2 regions of the Staphylococcus pasteuri genome follow, and region 2 is predicted to be linked to the other one. Evidence: riboswitches for the same ligand, from Rfam matches in the RefSeq annotation. Region 2 holds a riboswitch; the other holds the start of a gene.
The links. A riboswitch is a leader RNA that binds a small molecule or an ion and turns the genes downstream of it on or off. The one in region 2 is predicted to bind FMN.

Region 1 (6,844 bases), on a different contig from region 2:
TGTAAATGTTTTGAGATTTTAGATTGCACTGACTTCTTAATTTTTTTAATAGTAGTCAAAGATATATGCATTCTTTCTGCAATTTCATATTGTTTATATCCAGATAATTTTAGTAATAGCCATTCCTTTTCTTTTGAGTTTAATAAATAATGAATATCTTGTATTAGTAGTGATTCATTATTGATGTGTTGAGATGGTTCTATTTCACTAGAAATATAATCATCAATATCACTAGTTTTAATTTTGTTACTTTCTTTTCTGAATATATCAATAAGATAGTAGTTTAATCTGATGAATAGATAAGAGGAAAATTTGTTGGATTTTGAGGGATTATAGTTATTCGATAAGTGCCACATTTGAATTAATAGTAATTGATAAAACTCGTCATAATTATAAGTGATTTGATACCTAGTTAACAAATAATGTATGATTTTGTTATACTTTTGATAAATAATATTAAATTCCAAGATTTACTCCAGTTTTATGTACATAAAAGTGTATATTTCCGGATACATTGAATTTAAAATAGATTGGGAAAATTTTCATTTGCTAAATTATTAAAATAGGTGTTAAATAGAAGTCATAGTAAATAAATATGTATTCAAAAACAACCAAAAACATGTCGTATTATTAATATAGAGCAAAATTTAATAGGAGGTACAAATGGATTACGCACACTTAAATTTAGAACATTTTTTCGCACGTAATGATGATTTAGATAGAATTAAAGATCGTTCAGACTTTGTGATGATTAATAATTTTACTAATGAAATGAAGTATAGAGAAGGAAGTATTGAAGGTACAATAGATTTAAATCAATATTTTTATAAGAATAGATCACAAGCTGCAAGTTTCATAATGATGGATTATAAAAATCATAATAAATAAAAATGGGATGAGATTTAGACAATTTAATTGAATAGATATTGCTAAATGACAATAGTTAACATATTCAATACAATTGATTGAAGTGTTAATCAATCTATTTAATGGATACAAAATCATGTCTATTTCTCTTTTTTATACTCAAAAGTTTCAATTTTATTACTTTTTATTTATGAATTTGTAACAAAGTATATATTAAATTGTGATTCATAATTAATAATGTTAAACTTTATTATCGTAATACAAATGAAAAGTATAACAACATTGACCTAAGAGGTGTGAATATGACGAAGCACAAAAAGGGATCTATAGTTGCAATTTTAGGATTGCTTATCATATTTGCAGTAGGTGCTATTATCTTTTTCTCAATGGTTTCTGACCAAATATTCTTTAAACATGTTAAAGAACAACAAAAAGTTGAGAAGTTAGATGTAACATTAGATAAAGCTGCGAAGAAACAAATAGACAACTATACGAGTCAACAAGTATCTAATAAAAATAATGATGCTTGGAGAGATGCATCATCAACTGAAATTAAAACAGCTATGGATAGTAGTCAATTTATTGGCAATGACAAACAAAAGTATCAATTTTTAGATTTATCTAAATATCAAGGTATTGATGAAAAAAGAATTAAAAGAATGTTAATTGATAGACCAACTTTATTAAAACACACTGATGATTTTACAAAAGCAGCTAAAGAAAAACATGTAAATGAAGTTTACTTAATTTCACATGCTTTATTAGAAACAGGTTCTGCTAAAAGTGAATTGTCTAAAGGTGTAGAAATTGATGGTAAGAAATACTATAACTTCTATGGTGTTGGCGCATTAGATAGTGACCCTGTAAAAACAGGTGCAGAATATGCGAAGAAACATGGTTGGGATACACCGCAAAAAGCAATTTATGGTGGTGCAGATTTCATTCATAATCATTTCTTAAAACACGAAGATCAAGACACATTATATAGCATGAGATGGAATCCTAAAAATCCAGGTGAACATCAATATGCTACAGATATTAAATGGGCTGAAAGTAATGCCAGTATCATTGCTGATTTTTATAAAGACATGAAAACAGAAGGTAAATACTTCAAACTTTATGTGTATAAAGATGATAAAAGTCATTTAAAAGATAATAAATAATAATCTATTTGAATGTTTAATTTTCTAATAAGAATAAAATCAAGTTTGAATTTTAAATAAAAAAGGATATGTAATTTAACCTGCGGCATTAAATTGGCGCAGGTGTTTTTTATGTGCTGATTATTTGGCTTTGTTGTTTCTTGTTACCCAAGCAAATATAATAACTGTCAGAACTATGATTTTTGCAACTAATTTCATATCAATCACCTCATAAAGAAATTTTATCACAGATGATAAAAGATTAAACTTTGCCTGATTAGGATATATAAGAAATAATGTGAAATCAATAACAACAGTTATAAAATCTATGAAATATATATGTTGTTGTAATCAAATTAGAGATATAGAAATGAAAAAAGGATGATGTCATAATGCGTGTAGCTATAATTGGTATGGGCACTGCAGGTGTTAGTGTTTTACGACAACTTGTAAAACATGAACATTTTGAAAAATTAAAAGTAGATGTCTATGATGACCGTATAAATATGGGACAAGGAGTTCCATTCCAAAATGATAGTAGTGAATTATTAATCAATTTACCTTCTAAAAAGATGAGCTTGAATTTAGACGATGAAGAAGAATTTTGGAAATGGTATCAAGATCAAAATGAATTTGTATTCGATAATCCTACATATCTACCGAGATTTGTATTTGGACATTATATGAAATCATACTTGTCTCAATTTAATAATCAATATGAAAATATTACAATCATTAACAATAAAGTTCATGAAGTTTTTACAAGTTCTAAAGTTGATGAAACGAATCTAAAATATTATGTTTGTACGTCAGATGATATGAAAGAATGGAGAGAATATGATTATTTATTCTTAACTTTTGGTACTTTTGCATATCATGATCCATATCGACTAAAAGGGATAGATGGGTTTAAACCGACACCTTATCCTACATATCATTCTCTCGATGATGTTAGTGAAAATGATAGTATTGCAATTATAGGAACTGGACTGGCAAGTTTAGATGTCATCAGATATGTTTCTGCTCACCATCCTAAATTGCCTATACTAATGACAAGTCGTTCAGCAAATTTACCTAGTGTAAGAGGTAAAATGGTTGATATAGAATTTACTCATTTAACTAAACAACGATTCAATGATATACAAGCTCAAAATTATGGCAATGTGCCTTTAGATACAGCAGTTGATTTATTTTTAAAAGAATGCAAAGATTATGGCATTAATTTTGAAAAACTAGTTAATAGAAGAACTGGAGACCACATTAAAGATTTACAATTTGATTTGGAACATGAAAAGGAAATTGGCATATTTCAAAGTATCGTTGAACTGTTAAAAGAGAATTTAAATTGGATTTGGAATAGTTTAAGTATTGAAGATCAACAAGAATTTAATCGTCGTTATACAAAAATAATTCAACTTAATTCCAATCCTATGCCTCCTAGAACTGCCCGTTTACTTATAGATTTATTAGAAAACGAAGCATTAATTATTCGTAAAAATTTAAGAAACATTTATCACGACGATGGATTATTCCATTTACAATATGAAGAGGAAAAAGATATTGAAGATTTTGATGTGGTTATTAACGCTACTGGTTCTAAAACTCATTTAAATGAACTGGATGAAGATGATCAATTAATACTAAATCTTGAAAATAGACAAATTGTTCAGGCACATCCAATGGGCGGTATTCAAATCATACCAGAGACAAACCAAGTGATTAGCCCTAGATTTGGTACACTAACGAATGTTATTGCTATAGGTCAAATGACTAATGGGGTTAATAAACTTAGAAACGGTGTCAAAATGATTGTGAATCAAGTAGCCAACGCTGTTGATAGATTATATGAAACACAACAAGATTTGGATAACCTTGATAAAGAGAATCATTAATCCTTAAATATCTAATAAAATTAAATACTTATCTGGTATTTGATTATAGTTAAAAATAAAATTTGATAATTAAAATTAAATCTATCTCTTTAATTAAGTACAATGTATAGTAATTGTTTTTTTGAAATAGGTGTAGTAGAATTTGAATTGTAGTCATTGAGATTACGATACTCAATTAACCTTTAACAATTTCATATTCAATTCTTTCGGGGCAGGGTGTAATTCCCAACCGGCAGTGATAAAGCCTGCGACCTGCTAACATTTGTTAGTGGCTGATCTAGTGAGAATCTAGAGCCGACAGTTAAAGTCTGGATGGGAGAAAGAATGACGATTATCGACACTAACATATATTTGTATAAGTATGTGTTTAATGAAGTATGTTTATGTTAAGTATAAATATGCTTTTATAAAGATATATAAATTGCCTTATGCCTTGAAACAATAATTTTCAATGGTATAAGGTTTTTTAATTTTAGAGGTGATATATTGAGTAATTTTATGAATTATGCCATCCAACTTGCACAAATGGTTGATGGTCAAACTGGTGTAAATCCACCTGTAGGTTCTGTAGTAGTCAAAAATGGCAGAATTGTAGGTATTGGTGCACATTTGCGTAAAGGCGATAAACACGCTGAAGTTCAAGCCTTAGACATGGCGAAATCAGAAGCAAAAGGTGCAACAATATATGTATCATTAGAACCATGTACACATCATGGCTCTACTCCTCCTTGTGTAAATAAAATTATAGAAGCAGGAATTCAAAAAGTGATTTATGCTGTTAAAGATACAACATTAATATCACAAGGTGATGACATATTACAAAATGCAGGTATTGAAGTTGAATTTCAATATAACGCTGTAGCCGCACAACTATATCAAGATTTCTTTACTGCTAAACGTAATGAGATACCAGAATTAACAGTTAAAGTCTCAGCAAGCTTAGATGGGAAACAGGCTACAGATAATGGTGAAAGTAAATGGATTACTAACAAAGATGTTAAAAAGGATGTCTATCAATTACGTCATAACCACGATGCAGTATTAACAGGAAGAAAAACGATTGAAGCAGACGATCCTTTATATACTACTCGGATTGAAGATGGTAAACATCCTGTTCGTGTCATTTTAAGTAAAAGTGGTAAGTTGGATTTTCAACAACAACTTTTCAATGATGACTCATCTCCAATTTGGATTTACACAGAGAATAAAACGTTAACAACAGAAAAAAATAATATAACTATAATATATATGAATCAATGTGATATTGAGTCAATTTTGAAAGACTTATATCAAAAAGGTATCGGGAAATTGTTAGTCGAAGCAGGTCCCGAAATTACTTCAGAATTTCTCCAATCTGATCATCTAGATCACCTAGTACTTTATTTTGCCCCGAAAATAATAGGTGGTTCTGGTAAATATCAATTTTTCAAAACTGATAAAACGATAGCACTACCAGACACTACACAATTTGAAATTGTTAATTCCACGTTAATTAATCAAAATATTAAATTAATCTTGCGAAAGAAGTGATTGCAGGTGTTTACAGGCATCATTGAAGAAGTTGGTACTGTTCAACAAGTTCTTACTCAGCAATCAGTTAGAACTTTAGTTATTGCTGCAGATAAAATATTAGAAGATATGCATGTTGGCGATTCAATTAGTGTAAACGGTGCATGTTTGACTGTTATAGATTTTGATGAACAATCGTTTTCTGTACAAGTGATTAAAGGTACAGAAAATAAAACCTATCTTGCTGACGTACAGCGTCATACCGAAGTAAACTTAGAACGTGCTATGAGTGGAAATGGACGTTTTGGTGGCCATTTTGTTTTAGGTCATGTTGATGACTTAGGCACAATAATAAAAATTAATGAATCTGCTAATTCTATGATTATTAAAATTCAAGCATCCAAGTCATTACTTAATCAAATGGTTAAGCAAGGATCTATAACTGTCGATGGAACAAGTTTAACTATTTTTGATCTCCATTCAGATGCTTTTGATATTCATTTGATTCCTGAAACAAGACGATCTACTATTTTATCGAATAAAAAGGTAGGAGATAAAGTTCATCTAGAATCAGATGTGCTCTTTAAATATGTAGAAAATATATTTAAGCAAAATAAATCTAATTTGACTGAAGAAAAACTAAAAGCATTTGGTTTTTAGGGGGAGGAAATAATATATGGAATTCGACAAAATTGAACATGCATTAGATGCTTTAAAAAAAGGAGACAGTATAATTGTAGTCGATGACGAAGATAGGGAAAATGAAGGAGACCTTATTGCAATTACTGAATGGATGAAAGATGAAACTATTAATTTTATGGCTAAAGAAGCAAGAGGTTTAATTTGTTCACCAATTGGTTCAAGTATCAGTGATAAGTTATCTTTAAATCCAATGGAAACAAACAATTCAGATGTATTCGGGACTAATTTTACTGTAAGTGTTGATCATATTGATACAACAACAGGTATTAGTGCTCATGAAAGAACATTAACTGCGAGAGCTTTAATTAATGATGAATCTAAAGCTGAAGACTTTAACCGACCTGGCCATTTGTTCCCATTAATTGCTAAAGACAATGGCGTACTTGAAAGAAATGGCCATACAGAAGCGGCAGTAGATCTAGCAAAAATGACAGGTGCTAAACCTGCTGGTGTTATTTGTGAAATTATGAATGAAGATGGAACAATGGCAAAAGGCGAAGATCTTCAAGCTTTTAAAGAAAAACATGGTTTGGTAATGATAACTATAGAAAGTTTAATAGAGTATCGACGTATTAATGAATCACATGTGAATTTAAATGCAAAAGTTAAAATGCCGACAGACTTTGGTACTTTTGATATGTATGGTTTTACGACTGACTTTAGTGATGAAGAAATTGTTGTAGTGACTAAAGGAGAAGTTCGTCCTCATGAAAATGTTCGTATCCATTCAGC
Region 2 (6,844 bases):
GTAATTGAATTTAATCATTTAATTATAGATAACGATGCACATAGAGTATTAGCTGATAATGAACAGGTAAATTTAACGCCAAAAGAATACGAACTTTTAATTTATTTAGCAAAAACACCTAACAAAGTTTTTGAAAGAGAACAATTATTAAAAGAAGTTTGGCATTATGAATTCTATGGCGATTTGCGTACAGTAGATACGCATGTTAAAAGATTGAGAGAAAAACTTAACAAAGTATCAAGTGACGCAGCTCATATGATACAAACGGTTTGGGGAGTCGGCTACAAATTTGAGGTAAATGCTAACGATGAACCGGCTAAATAGTGTAGTAATAAAACTGTGGTTAACTATAATCTTTATAGTAACGACAGTTTTAATTTTATTAAGTGCCGCGCTCATTACGTTTATTCAATATTATTATACTCAAGAAGCTGAAGACTCAATTAAAGAAGACGCCAAACGAATTAGTCATTTAGTAGAAAGCTCTCAAAATCAAAATATAGCCATTAAAAATAGTCAAACGCTAATAGATAATCCAGGTGGTTTAATTATTATGAAAAATAATAACACTGCCTATCAACAAACAACGTCATCATCAAAGCAATCCATGCTTAAAGAAATTAAAAGTAATAAAGAATTTAATAATGTATTTGAACATGGTGAATCATTAACACGTAATGTCACTATTAATGAAAAGGGTAAATCTCATCCTTATATACTTGTTGGTTATCCAATGAAAGCTCAAGATGGTAGTGATTCAAACTATAGTGGTGTATTCATTTTTAAAGATTTAAAATCTATTGAGGATACAAATAATGCGATTACTATCATTATATTAATAACAGCAATTATATTCTTAGCGGTGAGTACTGTTTTTGCATTTTTCTTATCATCACGAATCACAAAACCTTTACGTCAACTTAGAAATCAAGCTCAAAAAGTATCGCAAGGTGATTATTCACAAATTACATCTGTTACTACAAAAGACGAAATTGGTGAATTGTCTCGTGCATTTAATAACATGAGTTTTGAAATTCAAGAGCATGTTGAAGCATTATCAACATCTAAGAATATACGTGATAGTTTAATTAATTCAATGGTTGAAGGTGTAATAGGTATTAATGAGCAAAAAGAAATCATTATATCTAATAAAATGGCAGACCAAGTCTTCCATAACTTAGATGAATGTGCTGTTGAATCAATAGAACAACAAATTGAACAAACCTTTAATACAAAAGAAACACAATTCCAAGAATTGGAAGCTAATACAAGATACTACGTCGTTATTATGAGCTATATTGATAGAATCCAAAATGATGGAAGAAGCGGTATTGTAGCGATTATTCGTGATATGACAAATGAACATAATTTAGATCAAATGAAAAAAGATTTCATAGCTAATGTATCTCACGAATTACGTACTCCAATAGCGCTATTACAAGGATATACTGAATCTATTGTAGATGGTATAGTGACAGAACCTGACGAGATTCATGAATCCTTAGCTATTGTTCTAGATGAATCTAAACGATTAAATCGATTAGTAAACGAATTATTAAATGTTGCACGTATGGATGCAGAAGGCTTATCAGTAGAAAAAGAAATACAACCTATTTCAGATTTATTAAATAAGATGAATATGAAATACCGCCAACAAGCTACTGATTTAGAATTAAACATGTATTTCGATGTGAACAATGATAATTTATGGAGCTATGATATGGATAGAATGGATCAAGTGTTAACTAACTTGATAGATAATGCGTCAAGATATACTCAACCTGGCGACACTATATCAGTTACTACAGATGAAAATGACAATCAAGATATTTTACGCATTCAAGATACAGGTACTGGTATAGCTCCGGAACATTTACAACAAGTATTTGACCGCTTTTATAAAGTAGATGCCTCAAGAAAAAGAGGCAAACAAGGTACTGGTTTAGGACTATTTATATGTAAAATGATCATTGAGGAGCATGGTGGTTCTATAGAAGTAGAAAGCCAACTAGGAGAAGGTACTACATTTATTATTAAATTACCTAAAATTGATCAGTCCAAAATATAATTAACAAGCTAAAAGCACTAAGGTGATTAACATGAAATCATCTTAGTGCTTTTTTGAGTGCGATATTAAAAATGTATAACTTGGATTTCCAACTAAAATTACTAATACAAACTATTAGAAATCCATATCAATTTATTTAGTGTCACTATTAGGAATGATATCAACACTCTAACGAGCAAACGCATTGTGCATTACAAAGTTATCATGTATGATATATTTAAATAAAAAAATAATATTCAATTCATCTTCGGGGTCGGGTGTAATTCCCAACCGGCAGTAAATAAAGCCTGCGACGCTAGAAGAACAAATGTATAAATGTATGCGTTCTTTTTGCTTGATTCAGTGAGATTCTGAAGCCGACAGTATAGTCTGGATGGGAGAAGATGGAGGTTTTTTGTTGTGCAAATTTCCTCCTTTTCTAGCAAGATGAATGAAAGGAGAAAATTTAATATGCAACAAAACCAAAACAAACGTTTAATTACAATAAGTATGTTAAGTGCTGTGGCATTTGTATTAACTTTCATTAAATTTCCATTGCCATTTTTACCACCATACTTAACTTTAGATTTTAGTGATGTACCTACATTGCTAGCTACATTTTTATTAGGGCCAGTAGCTGGTATAATTGTCGCTTTTATTAAGAACTTACTTAACTTTTTCTTTAACATGGGAGATCCAGTTGGGCCAGTTGCCAACTTCCTTGCAATTACAAGTTTCCTATTAACTGCTTACTATATTTATAAAAATAAACGTAGTAATCAATCTTTAACAATGGGACTTATTGTCGGTACAATTGTTATGACAATCGTGTTAAGTATCTTAAATTATTTCGTTTTACTACCACTTTACGGTATGATATTTAACTTAACAGACATTGTCCATAACCTAAAAGTAATTATCGTATCTGGTGTTATTCCTTTCAATATTATTAAAGGAATTGTTATCTCACTGATATTCTTCTTCATATATAACAGAGTTAAAAATAATATACATTTATAATATAAAAATATAGGGCAGTATTAATGTGCTGACTCCCAAAGGAACAGTACTAGTTGAAGACTAAATAAATTCTTACAGATTTATCTGTATAGAATTATAGACTGAAACTGTACCTTGGAAAAATATGTACATATAAAGCTGCCTGCAAAGTCAATAACTTTGTCGACGATCTAAAAAATCTCCCTTCACAAAATGTGATTGTGATAGGGAGATTTAAATATTTATTATTCAAATTTAAGCGCGTCACCATCGAACGGCTCTTCTTCAATTTTAATAGAGTCAGTAGGACAACCTTCTAGTGCATCTTCCATATCTTCATATAACTCTTCAGGCACTTCTGCAGTACCTTGGTTATCATCAAGGATTACGTATGCTATACCTTCGTCATCATAATCATAGATATCTGGAGCTGCTGCACCACATGCACCACATGCAATACAAGTATCCATATCAACGATTGTATATTTAGCCAATTTCATTCGCCTCCTTTGAAAAAAATGCTACACTAGTAAATACAATACTACTATTGTAGACATCGATAGTCTAATTTTCAATATATTCGTTTTATAGAGTGAGGGTTCATTTTGTATCAAATTATCAAACATGCTTATCAACATGCATTCAACTACAAAACAAATAAAAGTGTATATAATATTTTGATGGGAAAGAAATCTCATCAAACATTTTTCGACGCTTGTAGTCAACAACTTTTGTCATTATATCATAGTTTACCACGATTAAAATATCCGTCTTTTGAGCGATATTTAAACGAATTAGATAATTATGATGCTTTATACGAAATTAAAATACATCCTAGATTTACTTATGACAGTCTTATTAAGACATTTAATTGTATACAGCTACTGATTCAAACAGTTTCCCAAAGTCAACATCAAGCATATAAATTCGTCCCTATTGCTCAACAAACATACATACAACAACGTGTTAAAGATATATACAAACTAATCAGAGAACAGCAGCTAGAAACACAAGTTTATAATGAAATTCATCAACTATTTGATAAATTAGCAAGTAAAAATGAACATATTTATTTGCATTATTATTTACAAGGCTATGAAGAGCCTATGTATACTAGACAACAAGTAAGTTTAATAGAATCCATAAGCCAAGAAGAATTATTTGAATTGGAAATGAATCAATTAGTAGACCTGATGTATGAACTCGAAAATAATAACGACTATCCTATACTACATCAGACAATTATTTTACCCACATTACTAAATAAAACAAAAATGACATACAGACAACTACAACAAGGTCAATCACCCCAAGAAATTGCAACTATTCAAAACGTTAAAATTAACACTATAGAAGACCACTTATTAGAATTATTTATAAAAGGATATATGCACGATTATGAAACATTTATTGATTTATCGGAAAAAGACATTTTTATAAATTACTATAGCTCAAATTTAGGATTGAAACTTCGAGAATATAAACAACAATTCTCTAAACTATCATACTTTCAAATAAAATTGATGATTGTTGGTATAGAAAGAGGTGACATAGTTGCTACAAGAGAAACTTAAACAATGGTTTGGATTTGATTCATTTAAACCCGGACAAGAAGAAATAATAACCAGTGTTATAAATCAACAACATACACTTGGCATATTGCCAACAGGCAGCGGTAAAAGCTTGTGTTATCAACTACCTACATATATTTTAGAAAAACCTACACTTGTTATTTCACCTCTAATTTCATTAATGGATGATCAAGTTATGCAAATGAAATTAAATGGAGAACATGCCGTTAGTTGTATACACTCAGGTATGGATGAAAATGAAAAACGACAAAATTTTAAAAAGATTAATCAAAGTAAATTTATATACCTTAGTCCGGAATTTATTTTACAACCTCAAAACTTCAAACTGATTGCAAATATTGATTTTGGTTTAATCGTTCTCGATGAAGCCCATTGTTTATCAGAGTGGGGCTATGATTTCAGACCACATTATGCTCTAATTGGAAAAATCACTTCTCATTTTAAATCATCAACAATTCTAGCTTTAACAGCCACAGCACCACCACATTTAGAAAATGATTTAAAAGAGATATTACATGTTAATCTTCATACAGTTAAAACAAGTATGAATCGTCTAAACATCTCTTTAAGACATATGAATTTTGCATCTGACGAAGAAAAAATAAATTGGCTTTTACCACAACTTACGTCTACCGGACCCACAATCATATATGTGTCATCTAAAAAAATGTGCTTAACTTTAGCTAATCTAATATATGATTCTGGTTTTTTAACTGGTATTTATCATGGAGATTTAAGTTATCAAGAGAGACATACTGTTCAACAACAATTTTTAAATAATGATATACCCGTTATTGTCGCAACAAGCGCATTTGGCATGGGTATAAATAAAAAAGACATAAGAACAGTGATACATTTCCATTTATCTTCAAGTCCATCTAATTATCTACAAGAAATTGGACGAGCGGGTCGAGATGGTCGTCAAAGCCAAGCTATAAGTCTATATCAACCTGACGATGCATATATATTAGAAACTATTTTATTTGCAGATAGAATTACGCCCGAAGATATTAATCAATTTGAACTAGGTCAATTTATACCTCCGGAGAAAGAAACTATTTTGTCCATATTGTACAATCAATATACTATTGCTAAACTTCATTATATTTTTGATCAATCTTATAAACGAAAGAAATTAGGATATAGTAGAATGTTAGGTTATAAACAATTAGATCAATGTCGTCGTAAATATTTATTAGAATTTTTTAATGAACAACCAGAAATCCCAAATCAATGTTGTGATAATGATACAGAACTATCTGAAATTAAAGTCATTAACCGTAAAAAGGTAAAACGTAAGCTAAATTATAAAGAAAAGCTTCAAAATTTATTAGAGCTATAGATTTCATTTTGCTTAACGAAATATTCAAGCTATAATTAATCTATGAACAATTCTTTAATACCTTTAAAAATTCTTGATTAACATACATAATCATTTATTTTGTGGGTATAGTTTATGTATCAAAACAAAATTAAAATAGAGAGGATGATGAATGTGTCTAATAATAACTTCAAAGATGATTTTGAAAAGAATCGTCAATCTATAGACTCAGAAGATCATAAAGAACAGACATCTTCAAACGAACATCATGAAGACAAACCTACAGACAAAGTAGAAGAAAAAGCGAATCAACAATTCCCACCAAGAAATGCGCAGAGACGTAAACGTCGTAGAGATGTCGCTACAAATAATAATCGTCAATCTGAATCACAAACTAGTTCTAACCAAGATGGCTCATTAGATGATAGATTCGATGATACATCATTACATAACGGAGACAACAAAAACTATGATGCTTCATCTAAGGATGTTTCAAGCAAATCACAAGAGCATCAAACAGTAAATAATGATCACAGACAAGAAACAACACATGACAATACTTCAAACCACGAATCTGACAAAGACTCACGACAAGAAGAAACATTAAAACGTAGTCATAAAGATGAAGATACTCGTCATGAAGATGTTGACCATCAAGATAAAAAAGATAATAAAGGTAAAAAAGCAGCTGCAACAGGCGTTGGGGTTGCTGGCGCTGCAGGTGCTGCCGGACTAGCTAAACATCATCACGATAAAAATGATAAGCATGCTGACAAACACGATTCAAAACACGATGATAAGCATCTAAATAGTGATAGCCATGATACAACAAATGATAAACAACATGACGATAACTTAAAAGATCATGACAATGATCAACGTGGT

Region 1: linked by a shared signal. The riboswitch ahead of ribD (bifunctional diaminohydroxyphosphoribosylaminopyrimidine deaminase/5-amino-6-(5-phosphoribosylamino)uracil reductase RibD) and the one ahead of Q4528_RS04820 (ECF transporter S component) in region 2 are both predicted to bind FMN.

Annotation. Positions count from the first base shown of each region.
Region 1 is NZ_JAUOQO010000009.1:45,409-52,252, forward strand. It holds gene Q4528_RS10520 (sigma-70 family RNA polymerase sigma factor) at 1-467, opposite strand, end outside; gene Q4528_RS10525 (hypothetical protein) at 664-888, shown strand; gene sagB (peptidoglycan release complex glucosaminidase SagB) at 1,170-2,030, shown strand; gene Q4528_RS10535 (FAD/NAD(P)-binding protein) at 2,402-3,901, shown strand; FMN riboswitch at 4,100-4,229, shown strand; gene ribD (bifunctional diaminohydroxyphosphoribosylaminopyrimidine deaminase/5-amino-6-(5-phosphoribosylamino)uracil reductase RibD) at 4,388-5,431, shown strand; gene ribE (riboflavin synthase) at 5,438-6,070, shown strand; gene Q4528_RS10550 (bifunctional 3,4-dihydroxy-2-butanone-4-phosphate synthase/GTP cyclohydrolase II) at 6,087-6,844, shown strand, end outside.
Region 2 is NZ_JAUOQO010000003.1:238,061-244,904, forward strand. It holds gene Q4528_RS04810 (response regulator) at 1-324, shown strand, start outside; gene Q4528_RS04815 (ATP-binding protein) at 308-2,068, shown strand; FMN riboswitch at 2,308-2,457, shown strand; gene Q4528_RS04820 (ECF transporter S component) at 2,519-3,067, shown strand; gene Q4528_RS04825 (ferredoxin) at 3,292-3,540, opposite strand; gene Q4528_RS04830 (YpbB family protein) at 3,652-4,620, shown strand; gene Q4528_RS04835 (RecQ family ATP-dependent DNA helicase) at 4,601-5,980, shown strand; gene ebpS (elastin-binding protein EbpS) at 6,134-6,844, shown strand, end outside.